Regions from separate parts of the Mesorhizobium sp. 1B3 genome, predicted to be linked through region 2. Evidence: riboswitches for the same ligand, from Rfam matches in the RefSeq annotation. Region 2 holds a riboswitch; the other holds the start of a gene.
The links. A riboswitch is a leader RNA that binds a small molecule or an ion and turns the genes downstream of it on or off. The one in region 2 is predicted to bind glycine.
Positions count from the first base shown of each region.

Region 1 (8,304 bases), on a different contig from region 2:
TAGGATTCCAGGATGACGAAATTGGTCAGAACGGACGCAAGCGTGACCGAGGCTGCGATAGCCACAGGGCCGTGCGGGTTATGCGGCACCACTCCAAGGGAGTAGGTTTCCGCCGCGTGGCCGATCTTCACCGCTTCAGACAATCCACCTACACGGATGATTGACGGTTGGACCAGTCCTACGGCTTGCTTCTCGATTACCTCGGCAAACTGCCTTCTTGAATGAAACCTTTCGCCGAACGCAATCCGGGAGCGGGTAGAGGTCGACAAACGGGAGTATGCGCCGGCGCTCTGAAACTCTGTCGGTTCTTCCACGAACAAAAGATTGCAATCAGAAACGCCAGCGCAAAACTGTGCCGCGGAGGCCCAATCCAGCCGTCGCCAGAGATCGACCATCAGCCCAATCGATGGCCCTACTGCCTCGCGTACCGCCTTCACTTCCTGGATAGCCCGGGGCACATCATGCTGCATGATCTGATATTGGAATTGGTCGGGCGTACCGAAGGGATACCATTTCAAGGCCGTCGCGCCTCGATCGATAGCCGCTCTTGCCTTGCTGATGAGGTCGTCGGTGGACTTGTATCCCGCCCACCATTGATTGAGATAAACGTTGACTCGCTCCCGAACGGCGCCGCCAAGGAGCTTGTTCACTGGGAGATTGTAAGCCTTGCCGGCTATGTCCCAGAGCGCTTGATCAATAGCCGACAGCGCGGCACGGCTGCTGGCGCCATCGCTCCAATAGACTTTGTCCTTCAGACTGGACCAGTGTTTCTCGATCGTCGTGGGATCTTTCCCGCAAAGCGCGCGGAAACCCTCCTTTACCCCGGCAATCACTGATGGCCAGCGATGATCAAGTGTCGCTTCCCCGAAACCAGTGATGCCGCGATCCGTTCCAATCGCGATGAACACGTAATGCTTGTATGCATGAGGATGAACATAGGTCCTGAGTTCCGTGATTTTCACGACTTGCCTCTATGGCTGAAAGTTGCATCGGTTGCGGTTGGGCCGCTACTAATCTGTGATCGGGACGATCTGGGCGAACGGGACAAAGAGGCTTGTCGCCGTTCCGACCGGGATCGCCAGCTTTGGGTGGGTCGAGACGTGGACCGATGTTTCGGTCTCACCCAATCTCGCGGTGTAATCCCACGATTCCCCCTGATACGAGCGGTCCGTGACTTTGCATGGGATGACGAGCCCGTCGGTTCGTTTGTTCGCCTGGGCGGCGAGAAATTCGAAGTCCTGAGGTCGAATGGACACCGTTCCGATGCCATTGCTCAGTTTCAACTGCTTCGCTGAGTCCGCCGATTGCGCAATCCCAGCGACTATGAGGCGATCGCCGTCGACTTCCACTCCCAAAAAATTGGTGCGGCCGATAAAGCTGGCGACGAATCGCGTCTTGGGGGCCCGATAGAGACTCACGGGATCGTCGATCTGCTCGATCTTGCCCTTGCTCATGACGACAATGCGATCCGATGTCGTCATCGCTTCCGACTGATCGTGAGTGACGTAGATCGTCGTCATCTCGAACAGCCTGTGGAGCCGTTTGATCTCGGTCCTCATCTCCTCGCGCAGATTGGCGTCGAGATTGGAGAGCGGCTCATCTAGCAATAGGACGTCAGGCTTGACGACAATCGCGCGAGCGAGGGCGACTCGTTGCTGTTGCCCGCCGCTAAGTTCAGATGGATAGCGCTCGGCTAGGGCGTCTAGCTTGACAAGCTGTAGGACTTCTGCGACGCGCGTTCCAGCTTCCCCTCGTGAGACCCCCCTTAACTTTAGACCGAAAGCCACATTCTGGGCGACTGTCATGTTGGGCCACACGGCGTAGCTCTGGAAGATCATCGACATGTTGCGCCTTTCCGGCGGCAAACTCGTTTTGCTGGAAGAGACGATCTGGCTGTTGAGCCGGATGTGCCCGTCCGTTGGCTTGATGAAGCCAGCGATCATCCTCAGAGTGGTCGTTTTTCCACATCCCGATGGACCTAGAAGGGAAATAAACTCGCCCTTCTGGACATCGAGGTTCACGTCATCAACCGCAACATAGTTGCCGAATACGCAGGACAGATGTTGCAGCGAAAGTTTTGAGCCGGCTTGCGACATTGTATCACTCATGTTCTTCACTGTTTGCGGAGCATTACGTCTCGGCCGATCAGCAGCCGGGAGATGAGATAGATGCAGACACTGGCCACAAGAGTGATCAAGCCAATCGCGGAAAGAATTTCGAAGTTTGCTCCCTGCGAGTAATCAAGGATCAAGATCGAAACGACCTTGGTGTTCGGCGTGATGAGAAACAGCGCCGAGCTGAGCTCTCGTATCGCTGGAATGAACACCAGCATCCATGATCCTGCGATGCTGCCCTTCAGGAGGGGCATGACCACGCTTCTGAGTGCCCTGATCCGACTGCCGCCGAGAATACGAACCGCATCCTCCATTTCCGGATTGAGCGATTTCATTCCAGCTGTGCTGTTCACGTAAGCTATCGGCAGGAAGCGAGTAGTGAACGCGATGATGATGATGGCACCAGTGCCGTACAAGTAGAACGGAGCATTGGCATATGCAGAATAGAACCCTATAGCGATGACGATCCCCGGAATGACGAAGGGCGCCATGCAAAGCATGCCAAGAGTCCCAGCGAACGGAAGCAATCTGCGCGCGACGACATAGGCGACGGCGAGAGACAGAATGACTGCGAGAGTCGCGGCAGCGGACGAGTACAGAGCGGTATTCGCGATTGCGTTGACCGTGGCATCATTCTCAAACAGCGCGTAGCGAAAATTCTCCAGTGTAAGGTTATCAAAGCTGAGCTTTCGGCCCCAGGCCGTTGTGAACGCCGCCTGTGTGAGCGCCACCAGCGGCAAGCCGAGCGCTAACGCCGAGACTGCCAAGCTGTACCCGAGAAAGACCCACTTGTATTTTCCGAGCGCGATCAACCGCCGCTCGGTTGTCTTGCCAGATATGGTTACGTAGCCTTTCCGTCCAAAGTACAGTCGCTGCAGGAGGAACAGCAGGCACGTGATGCCGATGAGGGGTAGCGCGTACGCGGCGGCTCCGTATGGATTGACGGGATACTGGAAGTAACTCCACAGTTCGAGCGTCATCACGTTTATGCGCGCCGGGAGAGCCAGAATCGCCGGCGTCCCGAACAGCGTGAACGTCTCCAAGAAGGTGACGATCATGCCGCCGATGATCGCCGGCGCAACCAATGGCATGGTTATCCGGAGCGTCGTCCTTACGGGACCGGCCCCAAGAATGTTTGCTGCGTCTTCCATTTCCGACGAGAGACGGTCAAAGCCGTCTGACGCGAAGACGAAGACGAAAGCGTATGAATAGAGTGCCGTAACGAAGACAAGTCCGCTGAAGGAGTAAACGTTGATCAACGCTCCCTCGAAGCCTGTGAGGTATCGCCACGCTATATTCAGCCAGCCCGAATTGGGACCGGCTATGAGTATCCATGCGACGGCGCCGAGATAAGACGGAAGGATGAAGGAACCCAAAACGAGAACCCTGACGAAGCCTTTGAGCGGCATGTCAGTGCGTGAGACCGCCCAAGCGGTTGGCACTGCAAGGATCGCCGTGAGGATCGAGACTCCAGCCGCATAAAGTGCGGTTGTCCACACCGCCGAGAGTTTAACGGGACTGGTGAACGCGCTGACGTAGTTCTGAAGCGTGAACGTTCGGTCCGCGATCGACCTGAAGCTGTCGACCAGAAGGGACAGAACGGGATTCACTGTGAGGAAGGCCAGTGCCAGTGCGATCACGATCCAGACGAGGATCGTGAGGTCCAACTGGCGGTAAGCTACCACCAGCTGACCTGGGAGAGATTCGAAGAAGGAAGTTCTCGTCATCTTATAATTCTTGGTGGGATGTCGGGCGATCTCGGGACTCACATGCCTCCCATTGTTTCCTTCCATTTCTGCCTGAGCGGGAGGAGTTTTTCCGCCAGTTGCTCTGCGGTCGGAATGATCAACTTGACGTCGCCTGTACCGGAAATCCCGTCCGGCTCCTTCAGGTCGCCCCGCACTGAGGTAGCGAACCTTGCCCAATTGATTTCAGCGACTTCCTCGCTCAGCAGGAAGTTCACGAACAGCTTTGAGACATTCGGGCTCTTTGAAGTCTTGAGTACTGCCGTGGGACTGATTGCTGCGACGAAACCATCCGCAGGATAGATGACCTTGAGGGGATTGCCCTTGGAGGCTTGAACGGTGACGACGTCGGGCGCCGCGGCGGCCGCGATTTTTCGCTCGCCTGCGTTCAAGGTCGTCAGTGGATCACTGATCGACTGGCCAACGAGGGGATTCAGCTTGCTGAGTTTCTCAAAGAAGTCCCATCCGTACTTTCCCTCCATCGCAACTGTCCATATTCCCATGGAGCCGCTGAAGTTGGGACTACCCACACCGATCTGGTCCTGCCATTTGCTGTCGAGGATGTCGGTCCAGTTCTTGGGCTCGTCGGCTGTTGACACGAGGTCCTTGTTGATCGCCATGCCGATGAGAACGACGTTCGTCGTCGTGTAGAAGTTGTCCGGGTCGACGTTCTTTAATGCTGGCTTCAGATATTCGGCATTCGCTGGCCGATAATTAAGAAGTGCATCTCGCTCTTTGAGGATTTCGAACTGTGTAATGTCTGTCGACGAATAGACATCAGATTGCGGGCTCTGCGCGTCGAGTTCCTGGAGTACCCGCTGGAAGACAACCTGGGCACCCACGCTAACCGAATTCACCTTGAGACCAGGGTATTTGGCAATGAAGCCGTTGACTATCTTGGTAGCCGTCTCCTCGTTAGTAGTTCCATTATACCATGTTATGGGCCCTTCGGTCTTCGCAGCTGCGTAAAGCTCCGTATCCGATGATTCAGCAGTCGCCTGACTCGCGCCAAAAAGACTGAGCGCAACAAGGCCCACCGATAGCAGCTGAAGCTGTTTCATTGTCTACTCCCATTGTTTTGCGTTCTCTCGGATTTCATCCGACGTGCCGGACCTTATGAGTCCAACTCGGCGAAGGCCAATGATCGGGGTGACTAACTTTATAAGTAAATGTTATGATTGGTGTCCGTACAGCACAATCCTGAAGGCGTGTCTGCTGCCTAGAGGTCTCGTCCATGGAATCGCCGGTACGCGATGCCATATATGTATTCGCCGAGTTTTCCGTCGAGACGGCGTCCACGGTACGAGTTAGAAGCCGGGTCCATCATCGATCATTTCCAAACGGCCCGACGCGAGCGTGAAACGCTGTTCGGCCGGGTGTGAAACCCGATCGGCCTCAAGGCATTCGTACTCGCCTTGCGCAAACGCTAGCGACTTGTGCGGTAGGCACCTTACGGCAATTCTGCCCGTCACGTGGACATGGGGAACTGCAGGATCCTTACGGTGCCCCGGTCGGCATTTCTTCTATAATGAGATAGTAGGGAGGAGGGTGAAGCCGACGTCTACTGCCTCGTCAAGCTCAAACAATCCGCCAGAACGTCGGGCTTGTTATGGAATACAAAGGGAGGATGGCCCTTCGTGTTAGCCCAGACTCTCAAGCTTAAATCTTGTCGACAAATCTGGACGGATCGCGCCAGTACCGTTCCTGGTGAAGATCAAATACTGTCAATCGGCCCCCGATCACTTGTACAGTACTACCAGAAAACCGCGGGCGCGTTTGTCGGATACGTTGGTGATGCGATGGGGAACGTCTGCAGGATACCGCGCCGTCTCGCCTTCCTTCAGCGGTATGACGTTCGCTCCGGAAGCGACCTCAAATCCTTCGGTCAGGGCGGTCAAATGTTCAAACGTGCCTGCTGAATGCGGCTCGCTGTCCAGGCTACCCAAAGGATCGATCTCTACGTCATACCATTCAGTGCGCCCAGCCAACCGCGGAGTGCTGAGGATCCTCAATCGGCATCTTCCGTCAGCACTGCGGATCTCAGGCGTATGCGGCCGCGACGTGACTTCAATTTGGCCTACACTGGCTGCGGCGCTCCCACTGCCCACCAACGCTCCGAAGTCGATCTGGAGAGCTTGCGTCAGACTCCAGACGACCGCGAAGGTGGGATTTGCTTCGCCACGTTCGATCTGGGAGAGCATGGATTTCGAGACGCCGGCTTGCGCCGCCAACTGCTCGAGCGTCAACCGGCGGAGCTTACGTTCCTTCTGGATTGCCGGTCCGATCTTCGGAGCTCGCTGTGCCATGTTCGCCTTCTTCCAGACGGTCACTTGGGGGAAGGTCCCTTCTTTTCCAGCTTACGGGAATTTTCCATCTTTTCAAACTTTCCCATTGCCTGCCCGCATTTTACGCATCATAGTCCGCGGTGCGGGAGAGAGGCGAATAACGCCTCGCCGAAGGAGCAACCGCCCCGGAAACTCTCAGGCAAACGGACCGCAAGCGCGTCAAGAAGCTCTGGAAAGCGAAGCCAACAGGCTTCCGCCGACGGTGTAAGTGGGATCTGCCAATAAGGGCGCTCCACGAAGCTCTCAGGCCAATGACAGAGGGGGCTGGGGGGCCCGCGTGAGCGGGTGATTTCTCATGCCTTCAATCGGAGATCGTGTTGCCGTCATCGGGGGCGGCGTCACGGGCGTCACCACTGCATATAAGCTCGCCAAGGCAGGTTATCGCGTCAGCCTGTTCGACAAGCATCCCTATCCGGCGATGGAGACGAGCTTCGCCAATGGAGGACAACTGTCGGCATCCAACGCAGAAGTATGGAATAGCTGGTCCACCATAGGCAAGGGGCTCCGATGGATGTTAACGCCAGGAGCGCCGCTCCTTGTCAACCCCTACCCCTCCTGGCACAAGCTCAGTTGGATGGCCGAGTTTATCGCGGCTATACCGACCTACGAGCGCAGCACCGAGGCTACGGCTCGTCTAGCCATCGCCGCACGCGGTGTTTTGCAGGCGATGGCCGCCGAGGAGAACATCGCCTTCGACTGCGAGACACGCGGCATCCTCCACGTTTACCAGACGCGGGCAGAGTTCGAGCACGCCGCGCGAGTGACCGAGATCCTGCGTCGAGCAGGACTAGGGCGGCGCGAGGTCTCACCCGCCGAGATTCGCGACATAGAGCCGGCCCTTAAAGGCGACTTCTACGGGGGCTTTTTCACCGAGAGTGACTTTACCGGCGACATTCATAAGTTCACCAATGGCCTGGCCGCCTCATGCTGGCGTCTTGGCGTGGAGAACAGACTGGGGTGCGAGATCGAGTGGATTTATGCGGATAAAGGCGACATCAGAATCCGCTTCCGACATCTTGCTGACACCGAGGAGTTCGAGCCGCTCGAGCAGGCGTCATTCGACAAGGTTGTCGTTTGCGCCGGTGTCTGCTCGCGACGCCTTGCACGGGAATTGGGAGACCGGATCAACGTCTATCCGGTTAAGGGCTATTCCATCACTGTTCAACTGACCGAGCGCATCGATCAGGAGGCCGCGCCTTGGGTCAGCCTGCTCGATGATGACGCAAAGATCGTCACCAGCCGTCTCGGCGTCGATCGCTTCCGGGTCGCCGGCACGGCCGAGTTCAACGGTTTCAATCGTGACATTCGCAGTGCTCGCATCGAACCGCTGGTCGCATGGTGCCGCAGTCATTTCCCAGACATGAGTACCCGTCAGTACATGTCCTGGTCGGGGCTTCGCCCCATGATGCCGGACATGATGCCTCGCGTGATCGCCGGCAGGCGTCCCGGTGTCTTTTACAACACCGGTCATGGTCACCTCGGATGGACTTTGTCAGCGGTGACTGCAGAAATGGTCACTTCCCTGATCTCCAGAACCGACGCCGCGCAGAACGCGTGAGAGGCCGCGACAAAGCTCGGGTCTAACTGCCGACTAAGGTTCTGCTTGACAAGAAATCCGTTATATCGGAAAATTTCAATATATTGGATAGTGGAGGTTTGGATGGGATCGGATCTAGAGGATCGCATTCGGCGGGTTCTCTCTGAGATTGAGGCGGAGGGCCTCCATAAGCGTGAGCGAGTCCTCAGCAGCCGGCAGTCGGGTAGGATTCGAATCACGCGCGACGGTACTGATCGCGAGATCATCAACCTTTGCGCCAACAACTATCTCGGGCTTGCCGATCATCCCGAGGTGATCGCGGCGGCGAAGCGAGGACTCGACGAGTTCGGCTTCGGGATGGCGTCAGTACGGTTCATCTGCGGCACTCAGACCCTGCACAAGGAGCTCGAACGAACCATTGCCCGCTACCTAGGCAAGGACGACGCCATCCTCTTCCCGGCCTGCTTCGACGCCAACGGTGGTGTGTTCGAGCCGCTTCTCGAGGCCGAGGACGCCATCATATCCGATTCCCTCAATCACGCCTCCATCATCGATGGCGTCCG
Region 1 is NZ_JBJHDO010000002.1:582,935-591,238, reverse strand. It holds gene ACCO56_RS07885 (mandelate racemase/muconate lactonizing enzyme family protein) at 1-962, opposite strand, end outside; gene ACCO56_RS07880 (ABC transporter ATP-binding protein) at 1,011-2,096, opposite strand; gene ACCO56_RS07875 (ABC transporter permease) at 2,114-3,841, opposite strand; gene ACCO56_RS07870 (ABC transporter substrate-binding protein) at 3,880-4,920, opposite strand; gene ACCO56_RS07865 (helix-turn-helix domain-containing protein) at 5,599-6,189, opposite strand; glycine riboswitch at 6,278-6,365, shown strand; gene ACCO56_RS07860 (D-amino acid dehydrogenase) at 6,500-7,762, shown strand; gene ACCO56_RS07855 (glycine C-acetyltransferase) at 7,865-8,304, shown strand, end outside.
Region 1: another riboswitch for glycine. It lies ahead of ACCO56_RS07860 (D-amino acid dehydrogenase); the one in region 2 lies ahead of ACCO56_RS32975 (D-amino acid dehydrogenase).

Region 2 (5,903 bases):
CTTCTGCTGCAGCGCGTCGCGCTTGGCCAGCAGCGCCCGGTTCTTCGGCGCCAGATCATGGACGATCGCCGAGAAGGCCTGCCAGAACGCATTCGCGTCGATCCCGGTGCCGGGCAGCGCCTCGGCCTCGATAAAATCTCGCAGCTGACCCGCAATCCTGAGGCCGGCGATTTCGACGCGGTCGGTACTCGGGGTGGAGATGTTCATATCGATTCTCCCGGATTCAGGCAGCCAGGGCCACAGAGGCCCCGAGATCGCCGACGATGCATTCGGCAACCATCTGGGCTGTGGCGGCGGAGAGCGTCCAGCCCAGATGGCCGTGGCCGGTATTGTAGAAGACCCCCGGATGCCTGCCTTTTCCGACACGCGGCATCATGTTGGGCATCATCGGACGCAAGCCGGCCCACGGGACGACCCGGTTGGTGTCGACAGCAGGAAACAGCATCCTCGTCCAATCGACCAGCGGCCGTACGCGGTCGTGCCGTATATCGCGATTCATGCCGTTGAACTCCGCGGTTCCGGCCACCCGGAAACGCCCAGGCCCCAAGCGGCTCGTCACGATCTTGGCCCGGTCGTCGAGCAGGCTCACCCAGGGAGCAGCCTCCTGGCTTCGCTCGTCGTCGAGATGCACCGTGATCGAATAACCCTTCACCGGGTATACGTTGACGCGGTCACCGAGCATGGCTGCGAAATGGCGGCTGGCCGAACCGGCACAAACGACCACGGCGTCGACCTCGATCATACGGTCGCGTTTGGTGGTTTCTCCCGACAGCGAGCCCAGCGAATAGGCGATCTGGAATTGCCGCTTGCGTTCGACACGGTTGACGGTGGCATCGAAGAGAAAGCTGGCGCCGCGCTGCTCGCAGGCCCTGGCGAGACCGAAGGTGAATTTATGGATGTCGCCGGTCGAGTCCGACGGCGTGTAGAACCCTCCGAAAAATTCGCCATGCAAGGTGGGCTCGATCGACTTGACTTCGGCCGCAGTCACGGGCTGCCGGTCCAAGCCCCCTTCCATCAGCATGGAGTTGACCTTCAGGGCATGCTGGAAGCTCGGCTTATCCCAATAAATGTGGAGGATGCCGCGACGGACGTGATCGAAATCGATCTTCTCGCGTTCGGCGATGCCGAACAGGTGCTCGCGTGCCGCTATCGCCAAGCGGGTGGTCTCAACCGTGTTCTCGCGGTAGCTCATGATGTTGGAAACGAACTCGGCGAGCCAGGCATATTTGTGCCAGCTGGGTGCGGGATTCATCAGCAGCGGAGCATCACGCCTCATCATCCACTTGATGCCCTTGAGAAGGGTCGACCAATGGTTCCAGACCTCCGCATTGCTGGCGGAAAGCTGGCCGCCATTGGCGAAGGATGTTTCCATCCCCGCGTAACGCTGACGATCGATGACAGTCACCGAATACCCTCGCTCAAGCAGGGCATAGGCGGTGGTGACGCCGGTGATACCGGCGCCTATGACGGCAATATGGGGCATTGCATTCTCCGCGACCAAAGTTGGGTGCGGACCGGAGTCCGCGGTTGATCCCCAATCTGTCGCTGTACCTGAGAGCTTAACCGCGACGGCTCGGCCGGCGTGGCTTTCCCCTTCGGTGGGCACTCGCGGTGCCACTCTCCAGATCGTTCAGCTGCATGGTCATCTTTGCCTGAGAGTTTCCTGGGGGGTTGCTCCGTCGGCGTCGGCTGTCGTTATCTACGACAGCCGATCTCTCCCATGCAGCCATTCGAACGCATTCACATGGCTGTCTGTACGCTCCACTCCGATGACCGGCAGTGCAAGCAGTCAGTTTCCTTCGTCGTAAAGCGTTGTCGTGGTTTCGACGCCCTCCTCATGCAAGCCGGCCCGCCTGACGGCGGCGGCTGCGAGTTCGCGTGCCTTGCTGCGAATCCCAACCTCGTCGACACCCTGGACCTTGCCATCGGCATAAAGCAGCTTGCCGTCGACCCAAGTCTGGGTGATCGAGGCCGTCGACGCCGAGAAGACCAAGGCCTGCAGCGGATCATAGAAGGGCGTCCACTCGACATGATCGAGATCGAAGAGGATGAAATCCGCCTTTTTGCCGATTTCCAGCGAGCCGATCTCGTCGTCCCACATGAGGGCCCGCGCGCCCTCGATCGTCGCGGCGCGAAGGGCTTGCCTGGCGGTGAAGATGTCGGGCTGCATGCGGGCATCCTTGAACATGCCGGCCACGACGAGCATCTGGCGCATCAGGTTCATGTTGCCGGCCGCCGAGACGCCGTCGGTGCCGAGTCCCACCTTCACACCGGCCTTCACCATCTCGGGATACTTCCCGATAGCGGTCGCGCCCTTTCCGAGCTTGAAGGAAGAGCACGGGCAGAAGGCAACGCTGGCGTCACGTTCGGCAAGCAGGCGTACTTCTTCGTCCGTCACGGCCGCGCCATGCGCGATGACAAGATTTTTGCCGACCCCGCCGGCACGATCGATCCTTGTGATCGGCCAACAGCCATACTTGCTTTCGCAGACCTTGGCTTCCTCGATGGACGTTGCAAGGTGATAGGTCGTGCCGACGCCGAGACGTTCGGCGAGCTTCACCGCGCCGACATGCAGTTCGAGCGAGCAAGGCTCCTTGCCTTCGATATTGACCCAGCAGCGCGCACGGCCATCGAGCGCTCCGTTGTAGCGGACAACGCAATCTTCCAGAACTTTCAGCGCAGTCTGCGCGTCGGGGAAGAAATGGTGCTCGGCCATCTCCTTGGTCCAGCCGCGTGGCAGTTCGGCCGGAGGATTGTCGGCCGCATGCCTGCCCGTGATGCCGCGGATGCCGGTTTTCTCCATGGCCCGGATGACGATGCCGGGATCGTATTGCGACCCCATGTCCAGGAAGCAGGTGGTGCCACAGCGAAGCATTTCCGTAATGCCGAGCAACGCGCCCCAATACTCGTCTTCTTCCGTGATATGGGCGTAGAAAGGCTTGGCCCAATGGAAGACCCAGGCGCGAGTGTTGAGGTTGTCCGGGAAAACCGCCCGGGACAAGGTCTCCGACAGATGAACGTGACTGTCCACGAACCCTGGGCAAGCGCCGAGCATCCTGCCGTCGATGACCTTGTCGAAGCTCACCCCTTGATGGCGGGCCGCAATTTCAGCCGCCGGTCCGATATCGGCAATCCGGTCATTCTCGATCACCAGGCTTGCATTGCGCAGCACCGTGTCGTTTCGGTCGACCGTAAAGGCGAAGTTCAAATCTTTGATCAGCGTGCGCATGCGTTTCCACCCGTTGCGGACCTGCACAGGAACGATCCCACCGGGCCCGCTGCGGTGGGCGATATCGTCATCACCCCGATCGGGACACCATGCCCCGATCGATGTTTCTTAAAAGCCGGCTGGCGGCTCCCCCCCTAGGCGACGGCCCGCTTCGCCGAGGCGCCCGTCCTGGCCGTCCCGGTCGGGATCAGCCGATCGGTATCGGCATAGTCGGAAAGCAGCTCCGATCCATTCCTGGTGACAAGCAGCATGTCCTTGTTCTGCATGCCGAATCCATATCCGGTATCGTAGCAGAGAGGCTCGAAGCCGAGCACCATGTTCTCCTCGAGCGGTGCATCGCTCCCGGGTTTGCCGAGCACGGGCGTCATGCCGAGATATGGATCTTCGTGCAGGTGCAGGCCAATTCCGTGTCCCACGAAAGAAATCGGAGGCAGGTTCATCCTGGCAAGTTTGGCGATGAACGCATCGTAGATCTCGCGGCAGCTTGCGCCGGGTTTCACCTTTTCCATGATCTCGTATTTGCACTCGACCAGATGCGCCCAGATCTTGTCGGCCATGGGCGGTGCCTCCCCGACGACCGCCGTACGACACACGCCGGCCTGATAGCCGTTGATGACGGAGAAGATTTCGACACGGCAGATGTCGCCCCGCTTGAGTACCCGTTCGGAGGGCCCGACATTGGGCAAGACGCTGCGTTCTCCGGTCGCCACGATCAGCAATTTGAAGTGATCGGCCCCCAGAGAATAGACGTTGCGAGTCAGATGCCCGGCGATGTCCATTTCGGAGTCGCCTTCGTCGACCACGGCCAGCGTATCCGTGATCGCCTGGTCGGCGATGCGCGACAGCTTGCGCAGAAGCGCGATCTCTTCCGGAGTCTTGATCTGCCGCAAACGGGCAAGGATCGGCTCGGCATGCTCGAATTTCGCAGCCGGCATTGCGGCGACGAGCCGAGCGAAATCGCCTGCCGGCAGATAGTCCATCTCAAGACCGATCCGGGCCTTGCCGAGGTCGAGGCCATTCAACTGGTCGGCCAGAACGAGCATCGGGTCGTCTGAAAACTCCGCCCAGATCCGCGTCGGGACATCGGGAAGGCGACGTTTGATCGTCGACGCTTCCATGTCCACCCCGAACAAAGCCGTGCGCCCGTCGGCCGTCACGATCGTCATGGCGTGGCGATGCCGGATAAGCGGCTGCGATGGCACGACGAAACCTGTCGTGTAAGCGAAGTTCTCCGGGGAACAGCAGATCATGGCGTCGAGCCCGTGCTCGGCCATTGCCTTAGTCTGTTTTCTGACGATTTCTGCCCGCATGATTGCTAGTTTCCTCTCTCCTGATGCCTTTGCATCCGCCGTCAATCGCGGACGCGATATTTCTCGATCTTGGCCAGATCCACGTCGATTCCCATTCCAGGACCGGACGGAACGACGATCGCGCCGTCGACGAACCGCATCGGCTCCACGAGCAGGTCGTCCTTGTAGTAGATGCCTCCCACCTGGCCATGCTGCGCTTCGGCCGGGGTCGAAACGGGAATGACGCAAGACAAGGTGACGGCCGGTGAAGCCGCCGCAAGCTGCACATTGGCCAGATTGCCGACACCCGTCTCGATCGAGCCATTGACGTTGCAGATGATGCCCGCGGCCCGGCACACCGCACCCACTTCCATCGCCTTGTAGAGACCGCCGGCCTTCGTCGTATAGATCGACACGATCTGGATCCCGCCGGACTGAACGATCTGTATGGAATCATGGGAGTTCCAGGCGGACTCGTCGGCCATCACCGGGGCGTCGATGCGTCGTCCGACCTCGGCGATACGCTCGATGCCCATGACGGGTTGCTCGACATATTTCAGCCGGTTCTTTTCCATTCGGCGCACGGTCTGGACGGCCTCGCCAGGTGTCTTGTAACCCTCATTGGCGTCGACACAGATCTCCACTGCATCTCCTACGACCTCCCTGACGGCATCGACCATTGCGACGTCACGGTCAGCATCCACGCCGATCTTGACCTTGATGGTCTTGACCCCTTCTTCCACGAGCTTGGCTGCTTCGGCCCGTGCCTCCTCGATGGAGATCAGTCCGATCGAATGCGTTACGGGCACGCGGTCCCGCGCCTTGCCGCCAAGCAGCGTATGGACGGGCACATTGAGCCAGCGTCCGGCAAGATCGTAGGCGGCGAACTCCACCGCCGCTTTGGAGTAAGGATAGCCGCGGATGATCGCATCCATGCGGGCATGGAGTTCCGCGAAATTGCCGAGATCGAGACCGACGACGGCGGGCGCGAGATAGGTGTCGATCACAGTACGTGTGATCAGGGCCGATTCGCCGAAATAACGGCCGAATTCACCACCCCAATCCTTCAGGGCCGGAGCCTCGCCCCAACCCACTCGGCCATCGCTGTCGGTCATCTTGACCATCACATAACGGCCTATGACCTCGGTCAAACCCGCCCATTTGTGCTCACGTCGGGTTGGCAGTTGGACAATCAGCGTTTCAACGGACTTGATCGTAGGCAACGGCGTCCACCTTTTCGTTGTCACTGCGCATGCGCTGCGCTACAGTTGCGATCAGTTAGTGTGATCACACTTTATGATCATAAACAAAGCACGTCAAGCGTGTCGGCGGCATTTGGACAACGGGGCGGAGGGGCTATGATTGTTGAAATAACGAATTACTTC
Region 2 is NZ_JBJHDO010000030.1:300-6,202, forward strand. It holds partial or broken gene ACCO56_RS32970 (malate synthase G) at 1-207, opposite strand, end outside; gene ACCO56_RS32975 (D-amino acid dehydrogenase) at 224-1,483, opposite strand; glycine riboswitch at 1,630-1,731, opposite strand; gene ACCO56_RS32980 (amidohydrolase family protein) at 1,790-3,229, opposite strand; gene ACCO56_RS32985 (M24 family metallopeptidase) at 3,364-4,539, opposite strand; gene ACCO56_RS32990 (mandelate racemase/muconate lactonizing enzyme family protein) at 4,581-5,741, opposite strand; gene ACCO56_RS32995 (hypothetical protein) at 5,802-5,903, shown strand, end outside.